DNA from 3 places in the Apolloniradiicaulis salifontis genome. Region 3 is predicted to be linked to each of the others. Evidence: predicted binding sites of a transcription regulator. Region 3 holds the regulator's gene; each other region holds the start of a gene.
What was found. Region 3 encodes LexA, which represses DNA repair genes until DNA is damaged. Its sites were predicted from a motif close to ATGTTCCNCTTGTGTTCC; they were not measured.

Region 1 (6,271 bases), 1.0 Mb from region 3:
TCAAAGTAGATCACGTCGTCGATGAAGGGGGCCTTGAAGTGCAGGCCCGGATCTTCATCGCCCGGCTCGTTGACCACGGCGGTCACGGTGCCGAAGCGCAGGACGAGAGCCTGCTGGCGCTCGCTCACGGTGTAGGTGGCGGTGGTCGCCACGATGGCGCCGATGATCACCAGCACCGCAATGACGATTGCGATAATACGCATGACCTAGTTTCCTCCCTGATTGGGACGGGCCGTGTTGGAGCGTACGCCGACGCCGCCCTGGCCGGAGCCGGGAGCCTCAGAGCGTTCGCCGCGGGCGCGGCCGAGCTGATCGAGCGGCAGGTAGGGCACGGCGCCCGAGCCGTCGCCGCCCTGATCGAGGATGATGAGTTCCGAGCGTCCCAGCACCCGTTCCATCGTCTCCAGGAACATGCGGCGGCGCGTGACTTCCGGCGCCAGCGCGTATTCCTGATAGATCGAGTTGAAGCGAGCGGATTCACCCTCGGCCTGGGCGACCACCTGGTCGCGATAGCCGCGGGCTTCCTCCAGCAGGCGCGCCGCTTCACCGCGGGCTTCCGGCACGACCTGGTTGGCGTCGCGCTGGGCTTCCAGCTGGAAGCGGGTGGCGTCCTGGCGGGCCCGGTCCACGTCGCGGAAATCGTCGATCACGGCGGCCGGTGCGGACGACTCGCTGAGCTGGACTTCCAGGATCTGGATACCGGCCTGATAGCTGTTGAGCGTGTCCTGGATGATGCCGCGGGCGCGGGTCGCCAGCTCGGCGCGGCCCGTGGTGATGATCGGGATCAGCTCTGTGGTGCCGACCACTTCACGCATCGCCGATTCGGCGACCGCCTTCACGGTGCCTTCAGGGTCGCGGACATTGAACAGGAAGTCGCGCACCCCTTCAGGATAGCCCAGATCGACCCGCCACTGCACCACGAAGTCCACGTCGACGATGTTTTCGTCCTGCGTGATCATCAGGCTTTCCGCGTCCACGGCGCCGACCTCGACCTCATTGGTGGTGGTCACGCCGGGCAGAAGCACGGTCTCAATCGGATACGGCAGTTTGGGGTGCGGACCCGGGCTCGCCGTGCGCGAATATTCGCCGAAGCGAAGCACGACGCCGGCCTGGTCGGTGCTGACGATGTAGTAGAAATTGCCCGGCCACACGAGCCAGGCCACGGCCGCCACCAGGACCACGCCGCCGATCACGCCGCCGGAGCCCTTGCCGCCGCCGCCGCCGGAGCCGCCCGAACCATTGGAGCCGCCGCCGCCGGAGAGCCCCTTGAGCCAGCGCTGGAAGCGCCGGATCAGCTCTTCAAGGTCGGGTTCATTGCCCGGACCGCCCTGACCGCCGCCAGGCCGGCGCGGACCCTGACCCCACGGATTGTTGTTGTTCTTGTCGCCGCCGCCGGAGCCCCATGGGCCGCCGCCGCCTGAATTATCGTTCCAGGGCATATATCTCCCCGCTCCTGCAATGGATATCGCGTGATCGCGCTTGAACTCGTATGTGGCGGGTTGCGCCCTCCGGTTCAAGTAAAACCGGACGCGGCGCGGCGCGCGGTCTCACCCCAAGCGCCTATCTCGAGGCCTTGATCCGCTCAAGAAGGCGCACGGTGAAGCCTGCATCATCGTCCGGGCCCGGGGCCACGCGCTCGGCGCTGATCTCGCGCCAAACCTCGGGATCGAGGGCGGGAAACACCGCGTCGCCCTCCGGCTCCAGATCGACTTCCGTCAAGTGAATACGGTCCACGCTGTCCAGCATGTCGGCGTAGAGCCTTGCGCCGCCGATGAGGCACACCTCGCCCGCGCCGGACTCCGCCGCAGCGGCGGCGCCGGCGTCCAGCGCCGCCTCGACGCTGGAGACCACCTGCGCGCCCGGCGCCGCCGCCAGGGAGGTGCTGACGATGATATTGGGCCGGCCAGGCAAGGGTTTCCTGGGCAGGCTCTCCCAGGTCTTGCGCCCCATGATCACCGGCTTGCCCAGCGTCGCCGCCTTGAAACGCTTCAGATCAGAGGGAATCCGCCACGGCAGATCCCCGTCCCGTCCGATCACGCCGTTTTTCGCGACGGCGACCACGATGGCGAGGCGGGGGCGGGTCATACCGCCACCGGCGCCTTGATCCCCGGATGGGGGTCATAGCCCTGAAGTGTGATGTCCTCATACTCGAACGCGAAGAGGTCAGTGACGTCCGGGCTCAGCGTCAGGCGCGGCAGCGCGCGGGGCTCCCGCGAGAGCTGCTCGCGCACCTGATCCACATGGTTTGAATAGATGTGGGCGTCGCCGAAGGTGTGGACGTATTCGCCGGGCTCGTAGCCTGTGACTTTCGCCACCATGGCCAGCAGCAGCGCATAGCTGGCGATATTGAACGGCACGCCCAGGAACATGTCGGCGGAGCGTTGATAAAGCTGCAGGTGCAGCCGGCCGCGCAGCACCTTGAACTGGAACAGCGTGTGGCAGGGCGGCAGCGCCATGGAGGGCACGTCGGCGGGGTTCCAGGCGCTGATCACATGGCGGCGGCTGTCGGGCTGCGTGCGGATCTGCTCGATCAGCAAAGCGAGCTGGTCGATCTCCTCGCCCCCCGGCCCTTCCCAGCGACGCCATTGCTTGCCGTAGACCGGGCCGAGCTCGCCGTTTTCATCGGCCCACTCATCCCAGATCTTCACGCCGCGCTCCTGCAGCCAGCGCACATTGGTCATGCCCTTGATGAACCAGAGAAGCTCCACCGCGATGGACTTGAAATGCACCTTCTTGGTGGTCAGCAGCGGAAATCCGTCGCTGAGATCGCAGCGGATCTGCCGGCCGAACACGCCGCGCGTACCCGTGCCCGTGCGATCGCTCTGGTCCTCGCCGGCCTCCATGATCTCGTGCAACAGATCAAGATAGGCGCGCTCGATGGGCGAGCCGGAGCCGGGGGAGCCGGCGTGGGGCGAAGTTTCAGCGAGCGCCATGGCGGCCATCCTCAAAAGCAACAGCCCCAAGACTAGCGCGCCGGACGATTCGATAAACCCGCCCGGCGCCGCAACACGGCGCCGGGCGGTGGATAAGGGGAATCCGGCTTGAAGCGACCAGAATTAACTTGCGGCCGCAGTGCAGGTATGGCGTTAATTCTGGAACATAAAATGAACACCCGGGAGGATGAGCCATGATCGGATATGTGACGCTTGGGACCAACGACCTGCCGCGCGCGGCGGCGTTTTATGACAAGATCGCCGCGCTGCTGGACACGCCGCGCATGATGGAAGGCGAGACCTATGTCGCCTGGGGGACTATGGACGGGGGCGCCGGGATCGGCGTGATGAAACCCTTTGACGGCGAACCCGCCAGCGTCGGCAACGGCGTGATGGTCGCCCTTCTGGCCCGCGACGCGGCCCATGTGGATGAAATCTACAAGACGGCGATGGACAATGGCGCCACCGACGAAGGCCCGCCGGGCCCGCGCAGCGACAATTTCTACGCCGCCTATTTCCGCGATCCGGACGGCAACAAGCTGAACGCCTTCGTGATGACCGGCGGATAGGGGCTGCGGTGGCGAGGCGCGGGCCCCTTTCGCCGGGGCCCGCCATCGCCTATATTCATGGTGTCCGCTTCGGCGGTCTATGGCGATAAACGCGCGTGTAATAACCAGACCGGACCCGGGTGCGAATCCCGGCGGCTCCACCATCACCTTTCCCCGTTCGTTGGGCGGATTGTGAGGGGCCGAATAGGATCGACGGATGGCTAAAGACGTAGCTTTCGCCCGAATGGGCTTCGTTACCAGCCCGTTTCAAGTAGTTGCCAACGACAACTATGCTGAAGAGATGGCTCTCGCTGCGTAGCAGCGCGGGTTTCTCGCACTTAAGTCCTGATCTCTAGCAAGGTCAGGCGGGGTTCGGGGGCGCCTGGCAACAGAAGCCCCCACTTTTCCCTTACATCCTTGTGCATGACCGGCTCCCGCAGCCATCATCCGCGCCTTACCGGCCCCGCTCCAGGCCCCGCCTTACCGGCGCGGCGTGAAGGCGAGGCGCAGCCCGCCGCGCGGGCGCAGGGTGACCTGCATCACCGGCTCGACGATCTCGTCCACCGGATCCACGTCCAGCGCGGCGACGATCTGGGCCAGGATGAGCGAGGCCTCCATCATCGCAAATTGTGAGCCCACACACGCCCTCGGCCCGCCGCCGAACGCCATGAAGCGATACCGGTCCACGGGCCGCCGCTCAGGACTAAAGCGATCGGGATCAAAGCGGTCCGGGTGGTCCCAATAGGCGGGGTTTCGATGCAGGGCGTAAAACGCCAAGAGCGCCATATCGCCTTTCTTCACCGCCGTTTCACCGATCTTCGTATCGCGCACCGCCCGACGGCCCAGCGCCGGCGCGGGCGGAAACAGGCGCAGCGCCTCCTCGATCACCTGGCGGGTGAAGACAAGCTGCGCGCTCTCAGCGGCGCCGGGATCCTCGACCCCGGAGAAGACATGCTCCGCCTCAGTGCGCACCCGCCCTTGCGCCTCTTGGTCGTGGGCCAGGCAGTAGAGCGACCAGGTCAGCGCGATCGCCGTGGTCTCGTGACCGGCTGCCACAAACGTCATCAGCGTGTCGCGGATGTCGGTATCGGAGAGGCCGGCCTTCGTTTCTTCGTCGCGAACATCCATGAGCAGCGAGAGCAGATCCCCGGCGCGATCTTCCCGAACGCCGTCTCTCTGCGCGCTTCGCCGCCGCCGGATCTGCGCCATGGCTGCGGTGCGAAACGTCTTCAAAGCCGCCCGGCCGCCGGGGCTCATGTTGCGCGGCGCCCATTCTGGAAACGGCAGAAGATCTGAATAGCGCAGCCGTCCGATCTCTTCCAGCAGGCGTTCGATCGCCCCGCGCACCGCCGCGCGGTCAAACCCTTCGGTGTCGGAGAACAGGGCCTGCTCGATGATGGTGAAGGTCGAATCGTTCATGACGCCGTGCACCTCCACCGGCTGCGGCCCGGCGGAGAGGCGCGCGACGGCGCCGCGCCCGGCGGCCGTCATCAGCGGCGCGAACCGGGCGATGCGCTTTTTGAACAAAGCCGGTTGCAGAGTCATGCGCTGGCGCCGCCAGCTCTCGCCATGGGCGGTGAGGATGGCGTCTCCCAGGATCGGGCGCAGCATGCGCATGATCAGCGGAGATTTTCGCCAGGCCTGAAAATCATCCTGCATCACCGCGCGAATCGCGTCGGGTCCGGCGAGGTAATGCACCGAGCGCGAGCCCAGCGGCGCGATGTGGTGGTCGCTCCTGTATACCGCGTCGGGCAGCACTGAAATCGGGTTGTCGCGCAAGGCTTTCATCCGCTCCAGCGCGCTGGCGCCGTCGGCCATGGGGCGCACGGCCGCCGGCGCAAACAGCGTCTCGGGCGGGCGGCTTGCGGCGCCCGCGCCCTCTTTGGTTCTGGTCATGGCCGGCGCCCTTTTACGTTGAACCCCAACCCCTCCTACCCGTGCTCGCCGCGCCTGTCAGCTGCGGTGCGTGCTGATTGACGCGCCGGACTAAGGCGATACCCTCTCACCTCAACAATCCATGGCACGGGGCGCGGAACGCTTGGCGAAAGACCTTATGGGATACGACCGCATGGCGCAGGACGCCCTGCGCGATGTGGTGAAGCAGGCGATCAAGCGCGCCGCCGGTCCCGGCGGCCTGCCCGGCGCCCACCATTTCTATCTCAGCTTCCGCACCACCGATCCCGACTGTGATATCGATGAGGGCCTTATGAAGGCCTATCCAGAAGAGATGACCGTGGTGCTCGAGCACCAGTTCTGGGATCTCAAGGTGGAGGAGTCCGGCTTCGAGGTGACGCTGAAATTCGGCGGCGTACCGAAATATCTCGGCGTGCCGTGGCGCGCGGTCACCCGCTTCCACGATCCCAGCGTCGGCTTTCGCCTGCATTTTGACTATGTCGAGCCGGCGCCCGGCGAGGCCGGCGCGCGCAACGCGTCCCCAGGCGACGAAACAGGTGAGGCCACGGTCGTGAGCCTGGAATCCTTCCGCAAGAAGGACTAGCCCCGTGTCTGATCTCGTGCCTGACACCGTGTCGGATACAGGCGCGCGCGCCAAGCTCATGGCGATTCTCTCCGCGCCGGAAAACCTGCCCGCAGCCACCCGTCATCTGGGCTATGAACTGGCCGATCTCGATCCTGAAACCGGGCGGGTGGAAGCCTGGTTCACGGCCAAGCCCGAATTTCGAAACCCCAACGGTTCAGTCCAGGGCGGCATCGTCACGGCGTTTCTGGATGAGGCCATGAGCCTTTCGGTGTTCATCCGCACCCATCTCAAAGCCGCCGTGCCCACGCTGG
Region 2 (6,271 bases), 410 kb from region 3:
CACAGGTTCACCGGAGCGCTCCAGCGCATCCAGCCCCTGGCGCAGGCGGGACAGGACATAGCGGCGGTTATAAAGCCCTGTGAGCGGATCGGTGACCGCCATCTCCAGGCTTTCCTCCAGCCGGTCGCGCAGGGCGTCGGCGTAGGATTTGCGCTTGATCAGGGTGCGGGCGCGCGCATTGAGCTCGCCGCCGTCGATGGGGCGGAAGATCACGTCGTTCACACCCAGATCCAGCGCGCGCACCATGGTGGAGCGGTCTTCGCTGTTGACCACCGCCAGGATGGGCAGCTGACGCGTCGCCGCATCCGAGCGGACCCGCGCGCACAGGCGCAGCCCGTCAAAGCGCGGACTGGAGAGATCGACGATCACCAGATCGGCGTGGGCGGCCGCCCGCAGCGCTTCCAGCGGCTCGTGGTGGGCGGCTGTTCTGAACGGAGCAGACAGCTTGCCGGCCAGCCGCCCGGCGCCGTCCTGATCCGCGCCGGCGACGACGATCTTGCCGGCTTTGATCGAGGCGCCCTCTTCGACGGTGTTTTCGTCGCCGCGCTCGCGCAGGCGCAGCTCGTCCATCACGGCCTTCAGCCGCAAAAGCGAGCGCACGCGCGCAAACAGCGCCACATCGTCCACAGGCTTTGTGAGAAAGTCGTCCGCCCCTGAATCAAGGCCCTTGATGCGGTCCTGGCGTTGATCGAGCGCGGTGACCATGACCACCGGAATATGGCGCAGGGCCGGATTCGCTTTCAGCCGGCGGCAGGTTTCAAACCCGTCCATGCCCGGCATCATGACGTCGAGCAGAATGAGATCGGGAAGTTCTTTCGCGGCCGTTTCAAGACAGCTTTCGCCGTCGACGGCCTGCAGCACCTGAAAATATTCTGCGGAGAGGCGCGCCTCGAGCAGGCGCCGGTTTGTCTCTATGTCATCGACAACGAGGATACGTGCGCTCATGCGGGCCCCACCGCGGTCAGCCGAGAAATTTTCTGACCGTTTCTATAAAAGTGGACACCGTAATCGGCTTGGACAGATATCCCTCGCATCCGCCCTGCCGGATCCGCTCCTCATCGCCTTTCATGGCGAAAGCGGTGACGGCGACCACCGGAATGGAGGCCAGGGCTTCGTCGTTCTTGAGCCACTTGGTCACGTCCAGCCCCGAAACCTCCGGCAGCTGGATATCCATAAGGATGAGATCGGGCTTGTGCTCACGCGCCATGTCGAGGGCTTTCAGGCCCTCCTTGGTCTGCACGGTTTCAAACCCGTGCGCTTCGAGCAAATCACGAAACAGCTTCATGTTCAGCTCGTTGTCTTCAACGATCAGAACTTTTTTAGACATGACCTGCAGCATACCTACCGCGCCTTCCCCATGGCCCCGCCTTTTGGCGTGAGCCTTTACCATCCACGACGCAGTAAACCCTATTTTTGTTAATCAAGGATGAGTCGCTCCCTTTTCCCGGCCCTGCGGAACAGGATATGAACAGAGTAAGGATGGATGGGCGCGGCGCAATGCACCGAATCGGCGTGGATCTGGGCGGGACGAAAATCGAGGCGGCCATGCTGGGCCCGCGCGGCGAATGGGTGGCGCGAAAGCGCGCGCCGAGCCCGCCCGGCTATGACGCGAAGATCAGGGCGGTGCGCGCCCTCGTCGAAGCGGTGGAGGCCGAAACAGGGATCTCCGCCCCTCATGCAGGCGTCGGCCATCCCGGCTCGCTTAACCCGCGAACGGGCCTCATGCGCAACGCCAACTCCACCGAACTCAATGGCCGCCCCCTGGACAAGGACCTCTGCGACGCCCTTGCCCGCCCGGTGGCCTGCGCCAACGACGCCAACTGCTTTGCGCTGTCGGAAGCTGTCGACGGCGCCGGCGCCGAAGCGGCCAGCGTCTTTGGCGTGATTGTCGGAACCGGCGTCGGCGGCGGGGTGGTGATCGACGGGCGCCTTGTGACCGGCCATGACGGCAATGCAGGCGAATGGGGCCATATCCCTCTCGCACGTCCCACGGCGTCAGAGACGCCCGGACCGGCGTGCAAGTGCGGGCTCCATGGCTGCGTCGAGGCCTGGTGCTCCGGCCCGGCCCTGAGCGCTGATCATGAACGGCGCACCGGCGAACGCAGAACCGTGGAGGAGATCGCCGGGGCCGCGGCCGGCGGCGATCTGATGGCGCGCGAAACGCTCGCCTATCACCTCGACCGCCTGGCGCGCAGTCTCGCCAGCGTTATCAATATCCTCGACCCACAACTCGTCGTGCTGGGCGGGGGCGTATCAAACCTGAAGAACCTCGCGCCGGATCTTGAAGCGGCCATGGCGCCTTTCCTCTTCACCGACGAGCCGCGCACCCGCGTACGACGAAACGTCCATGGCGACAGTTCGGGCGTGCGCGGCGCCGCATGGCTTGATCCGCACCCGCGAGCACAGAGGTGACCGGCGGATATTGCCGCACCTGTCTGACTCCCGTGTCGGCGCAGGCGCCCGTGTGCCCGGCCTGCGGCTCGCGCCGGGTTCTGCGCCATGGCGAGCTGGACGCGCTGGCCATCGCCCATATCGATTGCGACGCCTTCTTCGCCGCCATTGAAAAGCGCGACGATCCCAGCCTGGAGGACCAGCCGGTGATCATTGGTGGAGGGCGCCGCGGGGTCGTCTCCACGGCCTGCTATGTGGCGCGGCTTCACGGCGTGCGCTCTGCCATGCCCATGTTCAAGGCGCTCAAGGCCTGTCCCGATGCGGTGGTGGTGCGCCCCCGCATGGCGCTCTACTCGGCCGAAGGCCGACGCATAAGGGCGATGATGGAGGACGTGACGCCTCTTGTGGAGCCTCTCAGCATCGACGAGGCCTTCCTGGATCTCTCCGGCACCGAGCGTCTCCACGCCGCCTCTCCGGCCCTGACGCTGCTGCGCCTTCAAAAGCGGATCTATCAGGAGGTCGGCGTCACCGTCTCGGTGGGGTTGAGCTTCAACAAATTCCTCGCCAAGACCGCCTCGGAGCTGGACAAGCCCAACGGGTTCGCCGTGATCGGGCGCGCCGAGGCGCCGGAATTTCTCGCCCAAATGAAGGTGTCGGCGGTGTTCGGCGTCGGTCCGGTGTTCGCCAGGAAGCTCCACGCCGACGGCCTCTCCACCTTGCGTGACGTGCTTAAACGCCCTGAGGCCGAGCTGGCCCGGCGCTATGGCGAAAGCGGCCTGCGCCTCGCGCGGATCGCCCGCGGGATCGATAATCGCGCGGTCAATCCAGAGCGCGAGCGCAAATCGGTGTCGGCGGAGACCACGTTCAATGACGACATCACCGACAAGACCGCGCTGAAGGACGAGCTCTGGCCGCTGTGCGTCAAAGTCGCCGACCGGATGAAAGCCGACGGCGTCGCGGGCCGGGTGGCGACGCTGAAGATCAAGACCGGCGCGTTCAAGACGCTGACGCGGCGCCGCACGCTGGCCCAGCCGGCCCAGCTGGCCGACACATTGTTCCGCAACGCCGCCGAGCTCCTGGACCGGGAACCGGAGGGGGTGAGCTACCGGCTTATCGGCGCAGGGTATTCGGTACTGGAGCCGGCGCTCGGTGACGCCGGCGATCTCCTGGACGCCGGCGCCATGAAGCGCGCCCGGGCGGAACGGGCGGTGGACGCCGCGCGCGCGAAATTCGGCGACACCGCAGTGGTGAAGGGCCGCCTGCTCAAGCCCGGCGAGAAAAAACGCTAAGGCGCGACGCGGCGGTCTTCCAGCACTTCACCCACGGCGGCGATCTCGGCGTCGTGACGGGGTTCGCGAAAATGCTCCGCCAGGGCCGCCGCCTCCCAGTCCGCCATGGCCGGAAGCGCGAGCAGACGTGCGGCGTAGGCCTGTGCGCGCTCACCGACAGGAAGCTCGTAGGAGCGGATGCGAAACGCCACCGGCGCGAACATGGCGTCCACAATCGTGAAGTCCAGGCCGGCCAGGAACGGGCCGCCGAACCGGTCCAGACCCTGCTCCCAAAGCTCAGTAAGCCGGTCCAGATCCGCCTGCAGCGCGGCGTCGATGCGCGCCAGGCGCACCTTTACCCCGACGCTCATGGCGCATTGGCTGCGAAGGGCCGAGAAGCCCGAATGCATCTCCGCCGAGGCCGAGCGCGCCCAGGCGCGCGCCCCGCTGTCCACCGGCCAGAACCTGTCATGGCGCTCGGCGAGGTATTCCAGGATCGAGAGCGAATCCCAGACCTTCAGGGTCCCGTCGTACAGGACCGGGACCTGACCGCTGGGGGAAAACTTCAGGAAGTCGGGGCGGCTCGGCCCGTCGGGATTGAAGGGATGCAGCGTCTCCTCAAACGCGACGCCGGCCATGCGCATCATGATCCAGGGGCGCAGCGACCACGAGGAGTAGTTCTTGTTGGCGATATGCAGAGTGTACATTTATTGCGCTCTACTCGGCCGCCGCCTGGCGATCTTCCAGGGCGAGCCAGCGGAAGACCTGGGGCCAGAACACGTCGGCGGTCTTGCGCCGGAACAGCCCGTCATGGCCCAGGCGCCCGCGGCCGAGATCATCGTGGCGCACGACCTTCATCTCGCTGGGCGCGTTTTCATAGCGCTCCAGGAGCCAGCGCACCGCGTCGCACGTGGCGATGGGATCGTCATCGGCGGTCCAGGCCTTGATCGGCGCGGTGAAGCGGGCATAGCGCCCGTCGAGGCCCCGCTCGGCGAAGCGATCGCGGAAGCAGGCTGGATTGACGCCGAAATCACGCCAGTCCTTCCAGACGCCCGCGGGAAGCGGCTCGCCCTTCCACAGCGCGCCGCGCGGGATATGGCCGCGCATGGCGATCTGGGCGGGACCGACGAGGCGCCAGAACATCCAGGCGGCGTATTTCAGCGGCGCGCTCTGACGGCCCCAATAGCCGCTGGAGGACGACAGAAGCGCCAGACGGCGCACCGGCAGGTCCTGGGGCACAAAGGCGGCGAACTGCCCGCCCACGGAATGGCCGATTACGTCCAGCGGCAGGCCGGGGTGCAAGTCGCAGATATGGCGGGCCGCCGCCGGGATGTCCTCCAGCGCCCAGTCGATCATGCGCGCCGGATCGTCCTTCACCGGACGATCGGCGGACGCGCCCTGCCCGCGGTAATCAAAGGTGAGCACCGCCCAGCCATGGTTGGCGGCGGCCTGGGCGAAGGCGTGGTAGAAGCGCGCCGTGTAGCCGGTGGCCGGATTGATCACCATGACGGCGACCGGATCGCGCGGTGCGAACAGACAACCCGACAGAACGCGACCGTCCCGCGTCGCGAAGCTGGTTTCGCGGTTCACCGCCGCCACTCCGGCGTCATACGCCATGCGCTGTTCTCAACCGTCATGCCTCGCCCCCAGCTCGCGGTAACATGCCTGCAGCCGACAAGGTCTTCAACCCTTACACCATTGCAAGACCGGGCGGTTTGAGCCAATCAGAGCTGATCGTCTTTCCTGGGAGTCCGCCATGGCCGATATCGAAGCCCGCCTGAAATCGCTCGGACTGACGCTGCCCGACGCTGCAGCGCCGGTGGCCAATTACGTGGCCTTCCAGACATGCGCAAACCAAGTGCATGTTTCGGGACAGATTTCGCTCGGGCCCGACGGTCTGGTGACCGGCCGGCTCGGCGCCGATCTAGATCTGGAGGCCGGTCAGGCGGCGGCGCGGCTGTGCGCCATAAACCTCATCGCCCAGCTCAAAAAAGCCTGCGGCGGCGAGTTGTCGCGGGTGAGACAGATCGTGAAGCTCGGCGGGTTCGTGAACGCCGATCCCGGCTTTTATGACGTGCCCAAGGTGATCAACGGCGCTTCCGACCTGATGGTGGAGGTGTTCGGCGACGCCGGGCGGCATGCGCGCTCGGCGGTGGGCGTGGCGGTGCTGCCGCTGAACGCCGCCGTTGAAGTGGATGCGATCGTGGAGATCACCCCCTGACCAGCGCGGTGCGCACGCCTATATCTCCGGTCGCAGCAGTCCGGCGCCGGTGATGACTGACCTCTCCATTCGCATGATCGAACGCCTCAAAGAGGTGGACAGGGACGCCTGGGACGCCGTGGCGAACCCGGCGGACGCCGCCTATGATCCGTTTTTAAGCTGGGACTATCTCGAGGCTCTGGAATCCAGCGGTTCGGCGGTGGAGGAAACCGGCTGGGGCCCGCGCCACCTGCTCGCGGAGGATGGCGACGGAACGCTGGTGGGCGCCTTGCCGCTCTATCTCAAAGGACACTCCTATGGCGAGTACGTGTTCGATCACGGCTGGGCCAATGCGCTGGAGCGCGCCGGCGGGCGCTATTATCCAAAACTGCTCACCGCCGTGCCGTTCACC
Region 3 (6,271 bases):
TAAGGCACTTGTTACAGTGAGTCGCGGTTGGCGGCGCGGATCGGCTTATCTAAGGTCCGAGCGATCAAAAACGCGGCGGGCCCGTCATGCTTCTCATCGTCGACAATTACGACAGCTTCACCTTCAACCTGGTGCATTACTTCCAGGAGCTGGGCGCCAGGACCCATGTGGTGCGCAATGACGCCCTGTCAGCCCAGGAGGCGCTGGAGCTGAACCCCGCCGGCGTGGTGCTGAGCCCCGGCCCGTGCGATCCCGACCGCGCGGGCATCTGCCTGGAGCTGATCCGCACCGCGCCGTCCACCCTGCCGATCTTCGGCGTCTGCCTGGGGCATCAGGCCATCGGCCAGGTGTTCGGCGGCGAGGTGGTGCAGGCCAAACAGATCATGCACGGCAAGACCAGCCCGGTGACCCATGACGGAACAGGCGTGTTCGAAGGCCTTCCCTCGCCCTTCACCGCCACGCGGTATCACTCGCTGGCGGTGGATCTGCCCGGCGGGACCGAGCTTGACGTGACGGCCCGGACCGCCGACGGCGAGATCATGGGGCTGGCGCACAAGACCCGGCCGATCCACGGCGTGCAGTTTCACCCCGAGAGCATCGCCTCGCACCATGGCCACGCTCTGCTGGCCAATTTCATGACGCTCGCCGGTCTGAAACCCGCCCGCGCGGAGCCGGCCTGATGGCAGGCATGACGGGGGGCATGACGGGGGGCATGACGGGAGCGATCGCCGCGCTCGGATCCGGGCGCGAGCCCGACGAGGCGGCCCTGCGCGACGCCTTCGACGCGCTCATGGAGGGTGAAGCCGACCCGGTGGAGATCGGCGGCTTCCTGCTGGCCCTGTCGGCGCTGGGTGAGAGTCCGCAAGCGCTGCGCGTGGGCGCCCAGTCCATGCGCGCGCGCATGACGAAGATCACCGCCCCTGACGGCGCCATCGACACGTGCGGCACCGGCGGCGACGCGCGCGGCACCTGGAATATCTCCACCGCCGCGGCCCTGGTGGCCGCCGGCGCCGGCGCGGTGGTGGCCAAGCACGGCAACAAGGCGGCGAGTTCGAAATCAGGCTCGGCTGAAGTGCTGGAAAGCCTCGGCGTCAACCTGTTCGCCAGCCCCGCCCAGATCGAGCAGGCGCTGGCCGAGGCGCGCGTCGCCTTCCTGTTCGCCCAGGCCCATCACGGCGCGGTGCGCCATGTGGGCCCGGCGCGGCGGACACTGGGCGTGCGCACGATCTTCAATCTGCTGGGTCCGCTCTCCAATCCCGCCGGCGCCCGGCGTCAGCTTCTGGGCGTGTTCGACCGGCGCTGGCTGACGCCCATGGCCGAGGCGCTGCGTGAGCTGGGCGCGGAAGCCGCTATGATCGTGCACGGCTCTGACGGGCTTGATGAAATCACCACCACCGGCGCCACCCATGTGGCGGAGCTTAAACCCGACGGCTCCATCGAGACCTATGAGCTAAATCCTGGCGATGCGGGTCTGGAAACCGCCGCGCTGGAGGATCTTCAGGGCGGCGAGCCGGAGGAGAACGCGGCGGCGATTCGCGGCCTTCTGGCGGGCGTCACCGGGCCCTATCGCGACATCGTGCTGTTCAACGCCGGCGCGGCGCTGAAACTCGCCGGTCTTGCAGAAGACTTCACCGACGGCGCGCGCCGGGCCGCCACCGCCATTGATGACGGCCACGCCGCGGCCGCGCTTCACGCCCTGGTGGCCGCCAGCCACGCCGACAAATCCGGAGAGGCCTGATGGCCGACGTGCTCGCCAAGATCGAAGCCTATAAGCGCGCCGACATAGCGCAGCGCAAGGCGGCCCGCCCCTATGAGGCGGTGGCAGACGCCGCCGCCGCCGCGCCGGCGCCGCGCGGATTTCTGGACGCTCTGAAAGCCCATTCGGCTTCAGACGGCCTCGCCCTCATCGCCGAGGTCAAGAAGGCAAGCCCGTCCAAGGGCCTGATTCGCGCAGACTTCGATCCGCCCGCGCTGGCGAAAGCCTATGAAGACGGCGGCGCGGCATGCCTTTCGGTGCTCACCGACACGCCGAGCTTTCAGGGCGCGGATGAATTTCTGGTGGCGGCGCGCGAAGCCGTCGCCCTTCCCGTCCTGCGCAAGGATTTCCTCTACGAGCCCTGGCAGGTCGCCGAATCGCGCGCGCTGGGCGCCGACTGCATTCTGGTGATTCTCGCCGCCGTGGATGACGCGGTCGCCGCCAGCCTCATCGAGGAGGCGTTCAAATGGGGCATGGACGCTCTGGTCGAGATCCATGACGCCGCCGAGATGACCCGCGCGCTCTCCCTGCCCTCGCCCCTGATCGGGGTGAACAACCGCAATCTGCGCACGTTCGAAACCTCGCTCTCAACCTTCGAATCGCTGCGTCCCATGGCCGGTCCTGACCGGTTTCTGGTCGCCGAGTCCGGCATTTTCCAGCGCGCCGACGCCACGCGGCTGCAGGCCGCCGGCGCACGCGCGCTTCTGGTGGGCGAAAGCCTTATGAGGCAGGACGATGTGACGGCGGCGACACGGGGGCTCATGGGGTTTTGACGCCGCAGCGCGGGCCTTTACTTGACCTTAACCTGGAACAGGCATAGAACATCGGCAACGTTTTCCGGTTTTGTTCCTGAGGGTCGTCATGCTGACCAAAAAACAGCACGAGCTTTTGCTCTTCATCCACAAGCGTCTGTCAGAGGACGGCGTTTCGCCCTCTTTCGACGAGATGAAGGACGCGCTCCAGCTGGCGTCCAAGTCCGGCGTTCACCGTCTGGTGAGCGCGCTGGAGGAGCGCGGCTTCATCCGCCGCCTCGCCCACCGGGCGCGGGCGCTGGAAGTGCTCAAACTCCCCGAAAACTCTGCGCCGCGCTCCGGCGTCAGCGCGGACAACGTCATCGAGCCGGCCTTCGGGGAACGGCGCGGCTCCGCGTCGTCTGAAGCCGGTGTTGAAGTGCCGGTGCTGGGCCGCATCGCGGCGGGCGTGCCGATCTCTGCGATCCAGCATGAAACCGACCGCCTCATGGTGCCCCACGCCATGATCTCCGGCGGCGAGCACTTCGCCCTGGAAGTCCACGGCGACTCCATGATCGACGCCGGGATTCTTGACGGCGACGTGGTGGTGATCAAACGCACCGACACGGCTGATAACGGCCAGATCGTCGTCGCCCTGGTGCGCGACGAGGAAGCCACGTTGAAGACCCTTCGCAAAAAGGGCGGGTCCATCGCGCTCGAGGCGGCCAACCCCGCCTATGAGACGCGCATTTTCGGCCCCGGCGAGGTGAAGGTTCAAGGCCGGCTCGTGGGTCTGATCCGTCAGTACCACTAGGCCGCTCCCGCAGCTCTATCGGCGCCGGCGACACCCTGCATCGGCCCCGCAGCATGCACGTCGCCTCATCGTGAGGCGCCTCTTTTTGAGACCGATCCCTGAAACGCCTCGCCCGCTTCACGCCGGCGGGGCGTTATGTTTCTGGCGGCTCTGAGTATGTTTTGCCGCGCTAGGGCGTGCTCCAGATCCGGTCGCGGCGGCGGTCTTGCGCCCCGCGCAGGCGGATCACCCGGCCGTCCTTGATCCAGAATTCCGCCCCGCCCAGCGCCTCACGCGCGGGATCGTCCAGCAGCACCGCCGCGCACCGCCGCTTGCGCCAGGCCGGCGCCCGCCCGTCGAACACGATCAGGTCGGCGCGCGCACAATCCTCCGGCAGGCTTTCCGGGTTTGACGTCACCGCCAGGCGCAGGCCGTCCACTGTCTCGCCCACGCAGCCAAGCGGGTCGCAGCGCAGCGGCGCGCGTTCGGCGCGCGAGCCCCCGGCCCCGGCGCGCTGAAGAAAGACGCGGGTGTCAAAACGCGAGGCCCTGAGGCTGCTGGCCTGCCACGCGCCGCTGTCGTCAAAGCGGGCCACCACCACCCCGCCGTCGCTGATCATCATGGAGGGCGGGGTCTGGGTGAGCCAGAGCCCAAGGGCTGCGAGCGCGGCGATGACGCCGGTAAGGCGCACCAGCCCCAGGCCCAGCGTCGCCAGGGCGAACCCGGCCGAATAAAGCGCGATGACAAGGCCAGGCGCGGCCTGCGTCGCCATGGCGGCGCCGTCCAGCTCCGCCGTCCAGTGGGCGATGGCAAGAACAATGCGCAAGCCCGCGTCCATGACCGCCAGCGCCGGCCCGTCGAGACCCACCGGCGCCAGCGCCAGGGCGACGACGCCGGCGGGCATCACCCAGAAGGTGAAAACCGGCATGGCCGCCAGATTGGCCACAAGGCCGTAGGCGGCCATTCGCTGGAAATGAAACGCGGCGAACGCGCCGGTCGCGGCGCCGGCCACCACGCTGGTGGTGGCGAGCCCGGCGAGGGAATCGCTCATGCGCTCCAGAACTTTGGCGCGGCCAAGCCGCTCCGGCTTCACCCGCGTCCAGATCTCGTACACCGCGATGAGCGCGGCCACGGCCGAGAAACTCATCTGGAACCCCGCCTCGGTGACGCTTTCCGGCGCGATCACGATCACCACAAGCGCCGCGATGGCCAGCGAGCGAAGCGAGAAGGCCCGCCGGTCCAGAAGCACGCCGGTGAGAACCACCGCCGCCATGACGAAGGCGCGCTGGGTGGAGACCGCGCCCCCGGAGAGGATGAGATAGCCGAGCGCCGCCAGAAGCGCGAGGATCGCCGCCGGCTTGCGCGGATCGCGGGCGCGGGCATAGGGCTCGATGGACGCGAACAGATAGCGCAGCGCCACGTACACCCCGCCGGCGAACAGCGCCATGTGCAGCCCGGAAATCGCAAGGATATGGCCAAGCCCGGATATCCGAAGCGCTTCGGCGTCGGCCTCGCTGACGCCTGAACGGTCGCCGGTGAGCAGGGCCGCGGCCACCCCGCCGGTGCGCTCTCCGGCTTTGGCCCGGATCCGCTCGGCCAAATTCCAGCGCATCTTCGCAAAGCCGCGCTGCAGGCGCGCCTGATCCAGCGCCGCCGGCTCAAGATCGGCGATGGCGAAGCCGGTGAGCGCGACGCCGTCATACCAGGCCGCGCGCGCCGGATCGTATCCGCCGGGCGCGGACGGGCCGGTGGGGCGGGTCAGCACCGCGCGCAGGCGCACCGCGTCGCCCGGCGTGAATGCGGCCAGGCGAGCGCGAATCCGGATACGGTGGGGCGGTTCACCGGCGCCCTCAAGCTCGGCCACGCGAATAAGCAGGCGCGGGCGCGACCCGCCGCGCTCCACCGCCTCGATCCATCCGGTCACCCCCACTGCGCGCTGGCTCACCTCCAGCGGCGGCGGCGCCAGGCTCGCGGTTCGCCCCTGCGCCAGGCCGAAGCCCAGCACGAGCGCGGCCGCCAGGACGCAGGCGCTGAGACGCACCGCCTCGCCTCGTAAGAGAACCGCCAGCGCCGCGAACACCGCGGCGAGCATCACGCTGGCCGAACCCGTCCAGGCGGGGGGTTCGGCGGTGAGGGAGAAATAGGCCGCGGCGCCGACCCCTAACGCCAGAGGGGCCCACAGAATCAGGCGTGCAGGATCGGGCGCGCCCACCCGAAGCCGTGCACCGAGCACCGCATCAAGCAGCATACGCCAGCGCGCCGGTTCGCGCGAAGAGGGAAGATAGACTGCATCCACACGTCCATCATGGCGCGAAGATCAGGCGGAGGCTATCACTGCGCGCCAACCCCGTGCTAAGGAACCGGTTCCTTCGCAGTGCAACATGAATTCGCAAGTGCATCAGACCCCAGTCACCCGCTTCGCACCTTCGCCTACCGGCTTCCTGCATATCGGAGGCGCGCGCACCGCGTTGTTCAACGCTCTGTTCGCCAAACGCCATGGCGGATCTTTCAAGCTGCGCATCGAAGATACCGACCGCGCGCGCTATAGCGCACAGGCGGTGGACGCGATCCGCGACGGGCTGGCCTGGCTCGGTCTTGACTGGGACGGCGAGCCGGTCTCCCAGCACGAACGCGCCGCACGCCATGTGGAGGTCGTGGAGAGCCTTGTGAGCCGCGGCGCCGCATTTCGCTGCTACTGCACACCGCAAGAGCTGGAGACCCTGCGCGAGCAGGCGTTCAGCGAAGGCCGCGCCTTCCGCTCGCCCTGGCGCGACGGCGGCGCGGCGCCCGACGCACCCTTTACGGTGCGCTTTCGCGCGCCGGACAGCGACATGGTGATCACCGACGCGGTCCAGGGCGACGTGCGCTGGGGCGCGAAAGAGTTCGACGATCTGGTGCTGCTGCGCGCCGACGGCGCGCCCACCTATAATCTCGCCGTGGTGGTGGACGACCATGACATGGGCGTCACCCATGTGATCCGCGGCGACGATC

Region 1: a site for LexA is predicted at 3,095-3,112, ahead of ACWCOP_RS03680 (VOC family protein). Genes of this name have one in related genera too.
Region 2: a site for LexA is predicted at 1,455-1,472, ahead of ACWCOP_RS06770 (ROK family protein). Genes of this name have one in related genera too.

What each region holds. Positions count from the first base shown of each region.
Region 1 covers NZ_CM132387.1:765,517-771,787, reverse strand. The annotation lists gene hflC (protease modulator HflC) at 1-203, opposite strand, end outside; gene hflK (FtsH protease activity modulator HflK) at 207-1,439, opposite strand; gene ACWCOP_RS03690 (dihydrofolate reductase) at 1,561-2,085, opposite strand; gene ACWCOP_RS03685 (thymidylate synthase) at 2,082-2,933, opposite strand; gene ACWCOP_RS03680 (VOC family protein) at 3,128-3,502, shown strand; RNA gene ssrA (transfer-messenger RNA) at 3,526-3,884, shown strand; gene ACWCOP_RS03670 (cytochrome P450) at 3,962-5,377, opposite strand; gene ACWCOP_RS03665 (SspB family protein) at 5,535-5,978, shown strand; gene ACWCOP_RS03660 (PaaI family thioesterase) at 5,983-6,271, shown strand, end outside.
Region 2 covers NZ_CM132387.1:1,386,449-1,392,719, reverse strand. The annotation lists gene ACWCOP_RS06780 (PleD family two-component system response regulator) at 1-945, opposite strand, end outside; gene ACWCOP_RS06775 (response regulator) at 962-1,327, opposite strand; gene ACWCOP_RS06770 (ROK family protein) at 1,498-2,412, shown strand; gene ACWCOP_RS06765 (DNA polymerase IV) at 2,409-3,680, shown strand; gene ACWCOP_RS06760 (glutathione S-transferase family protein) at 3,677-4,366, opposite strand; gene ACWCOP_RS06755 (alpha/beta hydrolase family protein) at 4,377-5,276, opposite strand; gene ACWCOP_RS06750 (RidA family protein) at 5,416-5,880, shown strand; gene ACWCOP_RS06745 (GNAT family N-acetyltransferase) at 5,933-6,271, shown strand, end outside.
Region 3 covers NZ_CM132387.1:1,797,421-1,803,691, forward strand. The annotation lists gene ACWCOP_RS08700 (divergent polysaccharide deacetylase family protein) at 1-1, opposite strand, end outside; gene ACWCOP_RS08705 (anthranilate synthase component II) at 87-680, shown strand; gene trpD (anthranilate phosphoribosyltransferase) at 713-1,738, shown strand; gene trpC (indole-3-glycerol phosphate synthase TrpC) at 1,738-2,529, shown strand; gene lexA (transcriptional repressor LexA) at 2,618-3,301, shown strand; gene ACWCOP_RS08725 (ComEC/Rec2 family competence protein) at 3,471-5,576, opposite strand; gene gltX (glutamate--tRNA ligase) at 5,662-6,271, shown strand, end outside.